Regions from separate parts of the Luteimonas salinilitoris genome, predicted to be linked through region 1. Evidence: predicted binding sites of a transcription regulator. Region 1 holds the regulator's gene; the other holds the start of a gene.
What was found. The regulator sigma-54, encoded in region 1, starts transcription at its own class of promoters, with help from an activator protein. The targets are predictions, from matches to a motif close to TGGCACGNGCNTTGC.

Region 1 (5,359 bases):
TCCTCGGGGCAGTTCTGGTTCTTGCTGACCACCAGCGCCAGCGGACGGAACTGCATGATCTTCTCGATCGTCTCCCAGCGCTGGCGCGCGTCGAGCGCATCCAGCCAGGCCAGCTCCTCGCTGCCCAGGATCTGCACCTTGTTGGGATAGATGATGTTGAGGTAACCGGCCAGCGACGGCCGCCGCGCCACCGTTTCCACCGCCTCCAGCACCCGCGTCTGGCCCTGCTGCCCGGCCAGCCAGCGCAGGTCCAGCCGCTCCTGCTGGTGGTCGAACAGGTCCTGCGCGCTGATGCTGGCGTTCACGCTTCCGGTCCCCCGCGTCCGGCCGCGCTCATGCCGCGCGCCGCCGTCGCGCGTCGCCGAGCAGCAGCGCACGCACGGCGGTCACGTCCGCGGCGGCGCGCAGCCGCTCGCGGAAGGCGGCGTCAGCGAAACAGCCGGCGAGATCGGCGAGGATCTGCAGGTGCGGCTCGGCATGGTCTTCGGGCACGCGCATCGCGAACACCAGGTCGACCGGATCGCCGTCGCAGGCATCGAACGCGACCGGATGCGCCAGCCGCACGAAGGCGCCCAGCGGCACCCGCCCGCCGCGGGCGTGCGGGACCGCCACGCCGTGCCCGATCCCGGTGCTGCACAGGCGCTCGCGCTCGTGCAGGCAGGCGGCGACCAAGGCCGCATCCGCCGGGCCTGCGCCCAGCAGGCCGGCGACGACATCGAGCAACGCGTCGCGCGATACCGGCTCGGACAGGATCACGATCCGGTCAACGGCGAGGAGGTCGGTGCAGGGCATTGCAGTGAAGCGTCTCGGGCGATCGCGCCGATATCTCAGCCGAAGCTGCCTGCGCGCACGGGGTGCTCGCCGCGATGGTGGTCGACCATGCGGTCCTTGTGCTTGACCAGCAGGCGGTCGAGCTTGTCGGCCAGCAGGTCGATCGCGGCGTACATGTCGATCGCGCTGGCATCGGCGTGCAGGGTCCGGCCGGGCAGCGCCACGGTGGCTTCCGCCTTGTGGTGGGGCTTGTCGAGGCTGAGCTGGGTGCGCACGTCGAAAGGGCGTTCGAAGTGACGCGACAGCCGCTGCAGCTTGGTGTCGACGTAATCGCGCAGGGCGGGCGTGACCTCGATCTGGTGGCCGTGGGTTTCGATGCGCATCGGCGGACCTCCTTGGGCGTCTTGGGATGAGGACTGCATCGCGCGGGTGCCGGCCGCTGCGTCGGGGACAGGTTACCCCAAGCCGGGCGGCAGGCGCGATGTCCGCAGGGTTCGACCGCGGCGGCGGCCCGCAGTTCAGCCCAGGCGCACGCGATCGTGCGAGGAGGGGATGTTCAGCGCTTCCCGGTACTTGGTCACGGTGCGCCGGGCCACGGCGACGCCGGCCGCCTTCAGGGCCTCGGCCAGGCGCGCGTCGGACAGCGGCTTGTGCGGGTTCTCGGCGTCCACCAGGCTGCGGATCATCTGCTGGATCGCGGTACTCGAGGCCTGGCCGCCGCCGTCGGTGCCCACGCCGGAGGCGAAGAACTGGCGCAGCGGCAGGGTGCCGCGCGGGGTATGGACGTATTTGCGGGCGATCGCGCGCGAAACCGTCGATTCGTGCATGCCGATCTCGGCCGCGACCTCGCGCAGGGTCAGCGGGCGCAGGGCCTGCGGCCCGAATTCCAGGAATCCCGACTGTTGCCGCGCCAGGCAGCGCGCCACCTTGAGCAGGGTCTCGCCGCGGGCCTGCACGTTCTTGAGCAGCCAGCGGGCTTCCTGCAGGCGCCCGCGCAGGTAGCCGGCATCGGCCTCGCTGGCGTGCTGGATCATGCGTTCGTAGCCGCGATGGATGGTCAGCCGCGAGTGCGGCCCACCCACCAGGGTCACCTTCCAGACGCCCTGGTGGCGCTCGATCGCGCAGTCCGGCGCGACATAGGTGTCGCTGGCCACGCCGCCGATCTGGGCACCGGGGTGCGGATCGAGCGAGCGCAGCAGCTGCAGGGCGGTGCTGGCCTCGCAGGCGTCGCAGGACAGGGCCTCGGCCAGTCCGTCGACGCCGATCCGCGGCAGGTCCTCGATCAGCTCGGAGACGATGCGGCCGGCGAGGGCGCGGCCCGGCGCGTCGGCGGGCAGGACGTCGAGCTGCAGCAGCAGGCATTCGCGCAGGTCGCGGGCGCCGACGCCGGCCGGGTCCATGCGCTGGATCTGGCGCAGCACCGCGAGGATCTCGTCGCCGCTGCACTGCAGTTCCGGCTGCAGGGTCAGCGCGATCTCGTCGAACGGGGCCCGCAGGTAGCCGTCGTCGTCGATGGCGTCGATCAGCGCCTCGCCGATGCCGCGGTCGCGTCGCGACAGATGGCTCAGGTGCAGCTGCCACGACAGGTGCTCGCGCAGGCTCTCGGTGTGCACCAGGCGCTCGGTGGGATCGCTGTCGTCGTCGCCTGCCGGCGCCGCTCCGCTGCCGCCGTACCACGACTCCTCGACGTCCCAGCGCGTGGATTCCCCGGCGTCGTTCGCGGTCGCGTCGTTCCCGGTGCCCGCGGCATCGGCGGCGGGCGTCTGGATCGGTGCGTTCTCGCGCCAGTCGAGCAGCGGATTGCTCTCCACGGCGCTGACGATCTCGGCCTCCAGTTCCAGCGCCGAGAGCTGCAATAGATGCAGCGCCTGCCGCAGTTGCGGAGTCAGGACCAGGTGCTGTCCCAGCGATGTCTGCAGGCGTGGCTTCATCTTCCCAACGAGAAAACGGCCGGCGGAGCCGGGCCCGGACAGGTCCGCGGCGGACCGGCCCGACGCATCCGTGACGAGCGACGCACGGCGGGGCTACAGGCGGAAGGACTCGCCCAGGTAGACCCGACGCACGTCGGGATTGGCCAGCAGCGCGTCCGGAGCCCCCTGCGCGAGCACGCCGCCTTCGTTGAGGATATACGCGCGGTCGCAAATGCCCAAGGTCTCGCGCACGTTGTGGTCCGTGATCAGCACCCCGATCCCGCGATCCTTGAGGTGGCGGATGATGCGCTGGATCTCGCCGACCGAGATCGGGTCGACGCCGGCGAAGGGCTCGTCGAGCAGCATCAGCCGCGGCCGTGCCGCCAGCGCGCGGGCGATCTCGACCCGGCGGCGCTCGCCGCCGGACAGGCTGGCGCCGAGCTGGTCGACGACGTGGGACACCTGCAGCTCGTCGAGCAGGCTCTCGAGTTCGGTTTCGCGGCCCTGGCGGCCCAGGTCCCCGCGCAGTTCCAGCACCAGGCGGATGTTGTCGGCCACGCTGAGCTTGCGGAACACCGAGGGTTCCTGCGGCAGGTAGCCGACGCCGAGGCGGGCGCGCCGATACATCGGATCGCCGGTGATGTCGCGGCCGTCCAGCTCGATGCGGCCGGCATCGGCCGGCACCAGGCCGACGATCATGTAGAAGCAGGTGGTCTTGCCGGCGCCGTTGGGGCCGAGCAGGCCCACCACCTCGCCGGCGTCCAGGGTGAGCCCGAAATCGCGCACGACCTCGCGTGCGCGGTAGCGCTTGCGCAATCCTTCGGCGACCAGCATCAGCCGCCGTCCTGCGGGGTCTGGTTGCGGGGCTGGATGCGCATCTGCACGCGGCCGGCGTCATTGCCGCCACTCTCCACGCGCCCGCTCTGCATGTTGTAGACGATGCGCTGGCTCTTCATGGAACCGCGCGGCTGGTCGACGAAGGCGTCGCCGGTCAGGGTCACGATCTCGGTCGCCATGTCGTAATCGATCTTCCTGGCACGCGCGGTCATCGGCGAGCCGTCGTCCATCTGCTGCTTCAGCACTGCCGGTGCCCCGGTCAGGACCGCACGGGAGATGTCGCCATTGCGCGAGTGGATGTCGGCGCGGTCGGCGCGGATGTCGAGCGTGCCCTGGGTGATGGCCACGCCCCGCGACAGTACCGTCGGTGCGCTGTCGTCCAGCATGCCCACCTGGTGGCCGGCATCGATGTCCATCGGCTTGTTGCGGTCGGATTTGCGCGCGTCCGCCGCCGATGGCGCCAGCGCGAAGGCGAGGGCAAGGACCAGCGGGGCACTAGCGGCGCGTGGGGACATAGCGTTGTTTCACCTGGGATTTGAACGTGTACCGCTTGCTGGCGAGATCGACTTCCAGACCGCGGCCCTGGATTGTAGAGCCGGGCTGCTCCACGGTCACCAGAACGTCGCTGCGGGCGATATCGGTCTCGGGGTATAGGTTCAGTTGCTCGGTGTTCATCGTCACCGGACGGGGGTCGCTCTCGGGGCTGGTCACCCGAACATCGCCGCGCAGCTGCACCTCGTCGTGTTCGGCGCTGACCAGGCCGGTCTTCGAGCGCGCCTCCCAGTACCGCCCGTCGCGGTCGGGGAGCAGGAACAGCGGCGTTTCCAGTGCGATGGTGCGATCTTCCGGATGCTGCTCGAGCAGTGGTGCGCGCAGGGTGAAGGATTCGATGCCTTCGGTGCTGAGCGCGGTCAATTCGAAGTCGTGCAGCACGTAATCGGAGCGCGCCTGGGCGGCCGCGGCCGCGGTGTCGCCGGCGCGTTGCCGCCAGGCCGACCAGCCGGAGACGACGGCGGCGACCAGCAGCACCATGGTGAGGGCGAGACGCCAGTTCATGCCGGCGCCATCGCGGCGATCAGCGCTTCGACCCGGCCCTGCGCGGTCAGCAGCAGATCGCAGAGCTCGCGCGCCGCGCCCTCGCCACCGCGCGCATTGGTCAGCCAGTGCGCATGCGCGGCGGTCCAAGGATGTGCATTGGCCGGCGCGGCGGCCAGGCCGGCGACGCGCATTGGCGCGAGATCCGGCAGGTCGTCGCCCATGAAGGCGACCTCGTCGCGGCCGATGCCCAGAAGTACACGGATCTCCTCCACCTTCGCCCGCTTGTCGCCGACCGCGCAATGCGCCTGCACCCCGAGTTCGGCGGCGCGGCGCTCGACCGCGGCGCTGGCGCGGGCGGTGACCAGCGCGACCGTGATGCCGGCCTTGCGCAGCAGCGCCAGGCCCTGGCCGTCGTGGACGTGGAAGGCCTTCATCTCGCCGCCTTCGGCGTCGAACAGCAGCCGGCCGTCGGTCAGCGTGCCGTCGACGTCGAAGCACGCCAGGCGGATCCTGGCGGCGCGTGCGAGCAGGGCGTCTGGATAGTCGGGGAGATCGGGCATCGGCTGGGTCGGCGAGTGGTGGCGTGCGTAGGGGAACCCGGATCAGACGACGCGGGCGCGCAACAGGTCATGAATGTTGAGTGCGCCGACCACGCGGCGTGCGCCGTCGACGACCAGCAGGGCGTTGATCTTGTGCGTCTCCATCAGCCGCGCGGCCTCGACCGCCAGCGCATCGCTGTCGATGGTGATCGGGGTGCGGGTCATGACGTCGACGATCCGGGTCGCGCGCACGTCGACGCCCTC
Region 2 (5,359 bases), on a different contig from region 1:
GTTCGTAGCCGAATCCGCTCGCGCCCATGCTCGGGATCGACAGGCCGCCGCTGGCGACCACCAGTTTCGCCGCGACCAGGTCGCCGTGGCTGGTCGCCAGGCGGAAGCGGCCGTCGTCGCCCACCGCTACCCGGCCGATCTCGCACTGCGTGTCGATCCGCACCCCGGCGTGCGCGCATTCGTCCAGCAGCATGCGCACGATCTGTTTCGACGACTCGTCGCAGAACAGCTGCCCCAGCTCCTTCTCGTGCCAGGCGATGCCGTGGCGCTCGACCAGTTCCAGGAACTGCCACGGCGTGTAGCGCGCCAGCGCCGACTTGCAGAAGTGCGGGTTCGCGGACAGGAAGTTCGCCGGCGTGGTGCCGGTGTTGGTGAAGTTGCAGCGCCCGCCGCCGGACATCAGGATCTTCTTGCCGACCTTGTTGGCGCGCTCGATCACCCGCACCCGCAACCCGCGCGCGCCGGCGACGTGCGCGCACATCAGACCGGCGGCGCCGCCGCCGATCACCGCCACGTCGGCGTCCCGCGCGCCCGTATCGGTCATGATTTCAGGCCGCCGATCCGTGCCGTCGCGGAAGCCGCTGGAGCCCGCCCGATCCAGCGACAGGCCACGTCACTCGTTCGCGGTACGCAAAACCCGGTGCTGACGGCAGTGGCATGGGAAAGCCGGACGGGAACGGTTTGCCATTCTAGAGCGCATCTCGAAAAGGCTGTTCAGCCGCGGATCGAGGCGGATAAAGCTGCCAGTGAGGTTGCAAGAAGCCGCTTTGCGTTGCGGCTTCGCTCATCTGCGTTCATCCGTGTTGATCCGTGTTGATCCGTGGCGGACAGCTTTTGATGAACTGAGTTCCAGTCCCGCCTCAGCCGCAGGTGCCCACCAGCATCTCGTCGCCCGCGATTGATTTCACCCGCACGCCGGTCGGGCGGCCGGTGGCAACGTGCCGTTGGCGGGCGAAACGCGAGGCTTCCTGGATCGCGGCGATCATCTCGAGCCCGCGGGCGATCTCGTGGCCGGCGATGCGGATGGTCCAGCCATCGTCGTCCCGAGCCACTTCCACCAATGCGCGTTCCATCCTGCTCCCCTGTGATCGTTCCGGACGGCCTGTCCGCCAGGCCGGAACGTTGCGTCCCCCCAGCACGCGCGCCGGTGGATGGCGGTGCTGGCCCGCAGCAGCTTGGCGGACGGCGGGCATTGCGGGCAGTCGGGGGAGTGCGCCCTGGCGCGTAGGAAAATTCCGAGCCGGAGTGCCGGCGGTCTGGCTGCCGACCACTTTCCGGGGGCTCGTTGCTCGGCGGCAAGCCTCGCACCAACATGGTGCGGCGCCTCCGGCTGCGCACGGTTGCAGTGCGTCGATGCAGCGGGGTCGGGGACAAAGGTTATTGAAAATCAATTACTTGCGGATCGAAAGCGCTTGGCACGCACCTTGCATGCACTTGACCATCCATTCACCAATCCGAGGTTGAAACTCCCGATGTCCATCGACAACGTCGAAAAGCTGCTGAAGGATCACAAGGTCGAGTTCGTCGACCTGCGCTTCACCGACATCCGCGGCGTGCAGCACCACGTCACCTATCCGCAGTCGATCGTCGAGCCCGGCCTGTTCGAGGACGGCAAGATGTTCGACGGCTCGTCGATTCCCGGCTGGAAGGGCATCAACGAGTCCGACATGGTGCTGCTGCCCGACGCGTCCAGCGCCTACGTCGATCCGTTTTCGGCCGATCCGACCCTGGTGCTGATCTGCGACGTGCTCGATCCGTCGACGATGCAGTCGTACTCGCGCGACCCGCGCGGCGTGGCCAAGCGCGCCGAGGCCTACCTCAAGTCCTCCGGCATCGCCGACCAGGCGTTCTTCGGCCCGGAGCCGGAGTTCTTCGTGTTCGACTCGGTGCGCTTCGGCGTCGAGATGGGCCACACTTTCTTCCACGTCGACTCGGAAGAGGCGCACTGGAATTCGGCCAAGGAGTACGAGGGCGGCAACACCGGCTACCGGCCGACGATCAAGGGCGGCTACTTCCCGACCCCGCCGGTCGACTCGCTGCACGACCTGCGCGCCGAGATGTGCAAGACCCTGGAGCAGGTCGGCATCGAGGTCGAGGTGCACCATCACGAAGTGGCCAACGCCGGCCAGTGCGAGATCGGCACCAAGTTCAACTCGCTGGTCAGGAAGGCCGACGAGCTGCTGACGATGAAGTACATCATCAAGAACGTCGCCTTCCGCAACGGCAAGACGGCGACCTTCATGCCCAAGCCGCTGGTCGGCGACAACGGCAGCGGCATGCACGTGCACCAGTCGCTGGCCAAGGGCGGCACCAACCTGTTCACCGGCGACGGCTACGGTGGATTGAGCCAGACGGCGCTGTGGTACATCGGCGGCATCTTCAAGCACGCGCGCGCGATCAACGCGTTCGCCAACTCCACCACCAACAGCTACAAGCGGCTGGTGCCGGGCTTCGAGGCGCCGGTGATGCTGGCCTACTCGGCGCGCAACCGTTCGGCGAGCTGCCGCATCCCGTTCGTGAGCAATCCGAAGGCGCGTCGCATCGAGGTGCGGTTCCCGGACCCGATGCAGTCGGGCTACCTCATCTTTGCCGCGCTGATGATGGCGGGGCTGGACGGCATCAAGAACCAGATCGATCCGGGCGGTCCCAGCGACAAGGATCTCTACGACCTGCCGCCGGAGGAGGAGAAGAACATCCCCAAGGTCTGCCATTCGCTGGACCAGGCGCTCGACGCGCTGGATGCCGACCGCGAGTTCCTGACCACCGGCGGCGTGTTCTCCGACGACTTCATCGACGGCTACATCGCGCTGAAGATGCAGGAAGTCACCAAGTTCCGCGCGGCGACCCATCCGCTCGAGTACCAGCTGTACTACACCGTCTGACGATGAGAACGCGATCGAACATCGCTGATTCCGACGGGCGGATGACCGGCCCGGCGCAGCGCGCCGGGCGTTCGGAAAGGACGCGCGGCAGTGCCGCGCAAGCGCCCTTTCCTTACCCGCTCGAATACCAGCTGTACTACACCGTCTGATCGGGAGGCGGCCCGGTGCGCATCGCGCCCGGGCCGCCGGTTTCCGGCGCACGGGCAAGGCAAAGGGGTCCGTGGTTCGCGGCCGCAATGCCGCGCGACGCGACCGGCGGCCGGGGCGATTTCGCCGAAGCGCCGGGGCAATTCGATACGCAGGAGCAAGCGGAGAGAGACAGGCACTACCGGCACGGCGCCGCAGAGCCGCCGACCGGAGCGCGGGCACAAGGGGCGCACGCCGCCGCGCAGGGCAACGGACACATGCACGACGCAATACCGGGGAGGGTTCCATTCATCGAGGGAGCCTATGTCATGACGATCCGTACAAGAGCGGTTGCACCGCTGTTCGCACTCGGCCTGCTGGCCGCCGGCCACGCGCACGCGGAGGTATCCGGGTCGGTCACGCTGACCAGCGACTACCTGTTCCGCGGTCTTACCCAGACCAACGAGGAGCCGGCGCTGCAGGGCGGCATCGACTACACGCACGACAGCGGCTTCTATGCCGGCGCCTGGGGCAGCAGCATCAGCTGGCTGTCCGACTCCGATCCCGACGTTTCCAGCCAGGTGGAGATCGACCTGTACCTCGGCTACGGCGGCGAGTTCGGCGACAGCGGCCTCGGTTACGACGTCGGCGCGATCTACTACTGGTACCCCGGCGACTATCCGCCCGGCTTCACCGATCCCGACACCACCGAGCTGTACGTCGGCCTGAGCTACGGCATCTTCGGCACCAAGTACTCCTACGCCGTCACCGACCTGTTCGGCCTGCCCGATTCCGACGGCAGCGGCAATCTCGACGTGACCGCCGACTGGGAGTTCGTGCCCAGCTGGACCCTTAACGCCGCGGTCGGCAAGCAGTGGGTGAGTGGCTACGACGGCGCCGACTACGCGTTCTGGAAGCTCGGCGTCAGCAAGGGTTTCGACAACGGCTTCGAGATCGCCGCCGCGCTCAACGACAACGACCTGATCGGACCGGACGAGACCTTCACCCTCGCCGTCACCAAGTCGTTCTGACGGCCGTGGCGACGGCATCGCAATCCACCGGAGGAGCAGCATGAAACTGATCACCGCCATCATCCGCCCGTTCAAGCTCGACGAGGTGCGCGAGGCGCTCGGTGAGGCCGGCGTGTCCGGCCTCACCGTCACCGAGGTCAAGGGCTTCGGCCGGCAGAAGGGGCACACCGAGCTGTACCGCGGCGCCGAGTACGTCGTCGACTTCCTGCCCAAGCTGAAGATCGAGTGCGCGGTGTCCGACGATGCCTTCGACGGCGCGATGGAGGCGATCACCAAGGCGGCGGCGACCGGCAAGGTCGGCGACGGCAAGGTGTTCGTCACCACGCTCGAGCAGGTGATCCGCATCCGTACCGGCGAACTCGGCGCCGACGCGCTCTGACCCCACGCAGGAGACAACCATGACGATCCGATTTTTCTCCGGGTGGAAGCCCCGACTGAGCCTGCCGGCGCTGCTCGCCGCCGGGTTGCTGCTGGCCGGCCTGGCCGGCGGCGTGCTGGCGCAGGAGGCGACTGCACCGATGCTGGAAACCGCGGCGCTGCAGGACGCACCGGCGACCGAAGGCGCCGCCGCCGACACGGCCGCCGAGCCGACCGTCGACAAGGGCGACGTGGCCTGGATGCTGACCTCGACCTTCCTGGTGCTGCTGATGGTGGTGCCGGGGCTGGCGCTGTTCTACGGCGGCATGGTGCGCGCCAAGAACGTGCTGTCGGTGCTGATCCAGGTGATCAGCGTGTTCTCGCTGCTGATCCTGCTGTGGGTGGCGTACGGCTACAGCCTGGCGTTCTCGGGCGAGGGCCCGTGGATCGGCAACCTCGACAAGCTGTTCCTGTCGGGCGTGACGCTGGATTCGCTGGCGGCCACGTTCACCGACGGCGTGGCCCTGCCCGAGTACGTGTTCGTGGCGTTCCAGGCCACCTTCGCCGGCATCACCGGCGCGCTGATCGTCGGCGCCTTCGCCGAGCGCGCGCGCTTCGCCGCGGTGATGCTGTTCTCGGCGCTGTGGTTCACGTTCGGCTACCTGCCGATCGCGCACATGGTGTGGGCGGCCGGCGGCTTCCTGTTCGAGCGCGGCGCGCTGGACTTCGCCGGCGGCACGGTGGTGCACATCAATGCCGGCGTCGCCGGCCTGGTGGGCGCGTACTTCGTCGGCAAGCGGGTCGGCTTCGGGCGCGAGGCGCTCAAGCCGCACAACGTCACCCTGACCTTCGTCGGCGCATCGCTGCTGTGGGTGGGCTGGTTCGGCTTCAACGCCGGTTCCAACCTGGAGGCGACCGCCGATGCCGCACTGGCGTTCTTCAACACCATGATCGCCACCGCGG

Region 2: the regulator sigma-54 is predicted to act here: its motif matches at 1,414-1,428, upstream of glnA (type I glutamate--ammonia ligase).

What each region holds. Positions count from the first base shown of each region.
Region 1 covers NZ_JBFWIB010000003.1:312,636-317,994, reverse strand. The annotation lists gene hprK (HPr(Ser) kinase/phosphatase) at 1-305, opposite strand, end outside; gene AB5T46_RS08225 (PTS sugar transporter subunit IIA) at 334-792, opposite strand; gene hpf (ribosome hibernation-promoting factor, HPF/YfiA family) at 828-1,154, opposite strand; gene AB5T46_RS08215 (RNA polymerase factor sigma-54) at 1,290-2,702, opposite strand; gene lptB (LPS export ABC transporter ATP-binding protein) at 2,796-3,515, opposite strand; gene lptA (lipopolysaccharide transport periplasmic protein LptA) at 3,515-4,033, opposite strand; gene lptC (LPS export ABC transporter periplasmic protein LptC) at 4,014-4,574, opposite strand; gene AB5T46_RS08195 (KdsC family phosphatase) at 4,571-5,116, opposite strand; gene AB5T46_RS08190 (KpsF/GutQ family sugar-phosphate isomerase) at 5,159-5,359, opposite strand, start outside.
Region 2 covers NZ_JBFWIB010000009.1:129,546-134,904, reverse strand. The annotation lists gene AB5T46_RS14175 (BaiN/RdsA family NAD(P)/FAD-dependent oxidoreductase) at 1-544, opposite strand, end outside; gene AB5T46_RS14170 (hypothetical protein) at 861-1,073, opposite strand; gene glnA (type I glutamate--ammonia ligase) at 1,473-2,882, shown strand; gene AB5T46_RS14160 (TorF family putative porin) at 3,338-4,039, shown strand; gene AB5T46_RS14155 (P-II family nitrogen regulator) at 4,080-4,418, shown strand; gene AB5T46_RS14150 (ammonium transporter) at 4,558-5,359, shown strand, end outside.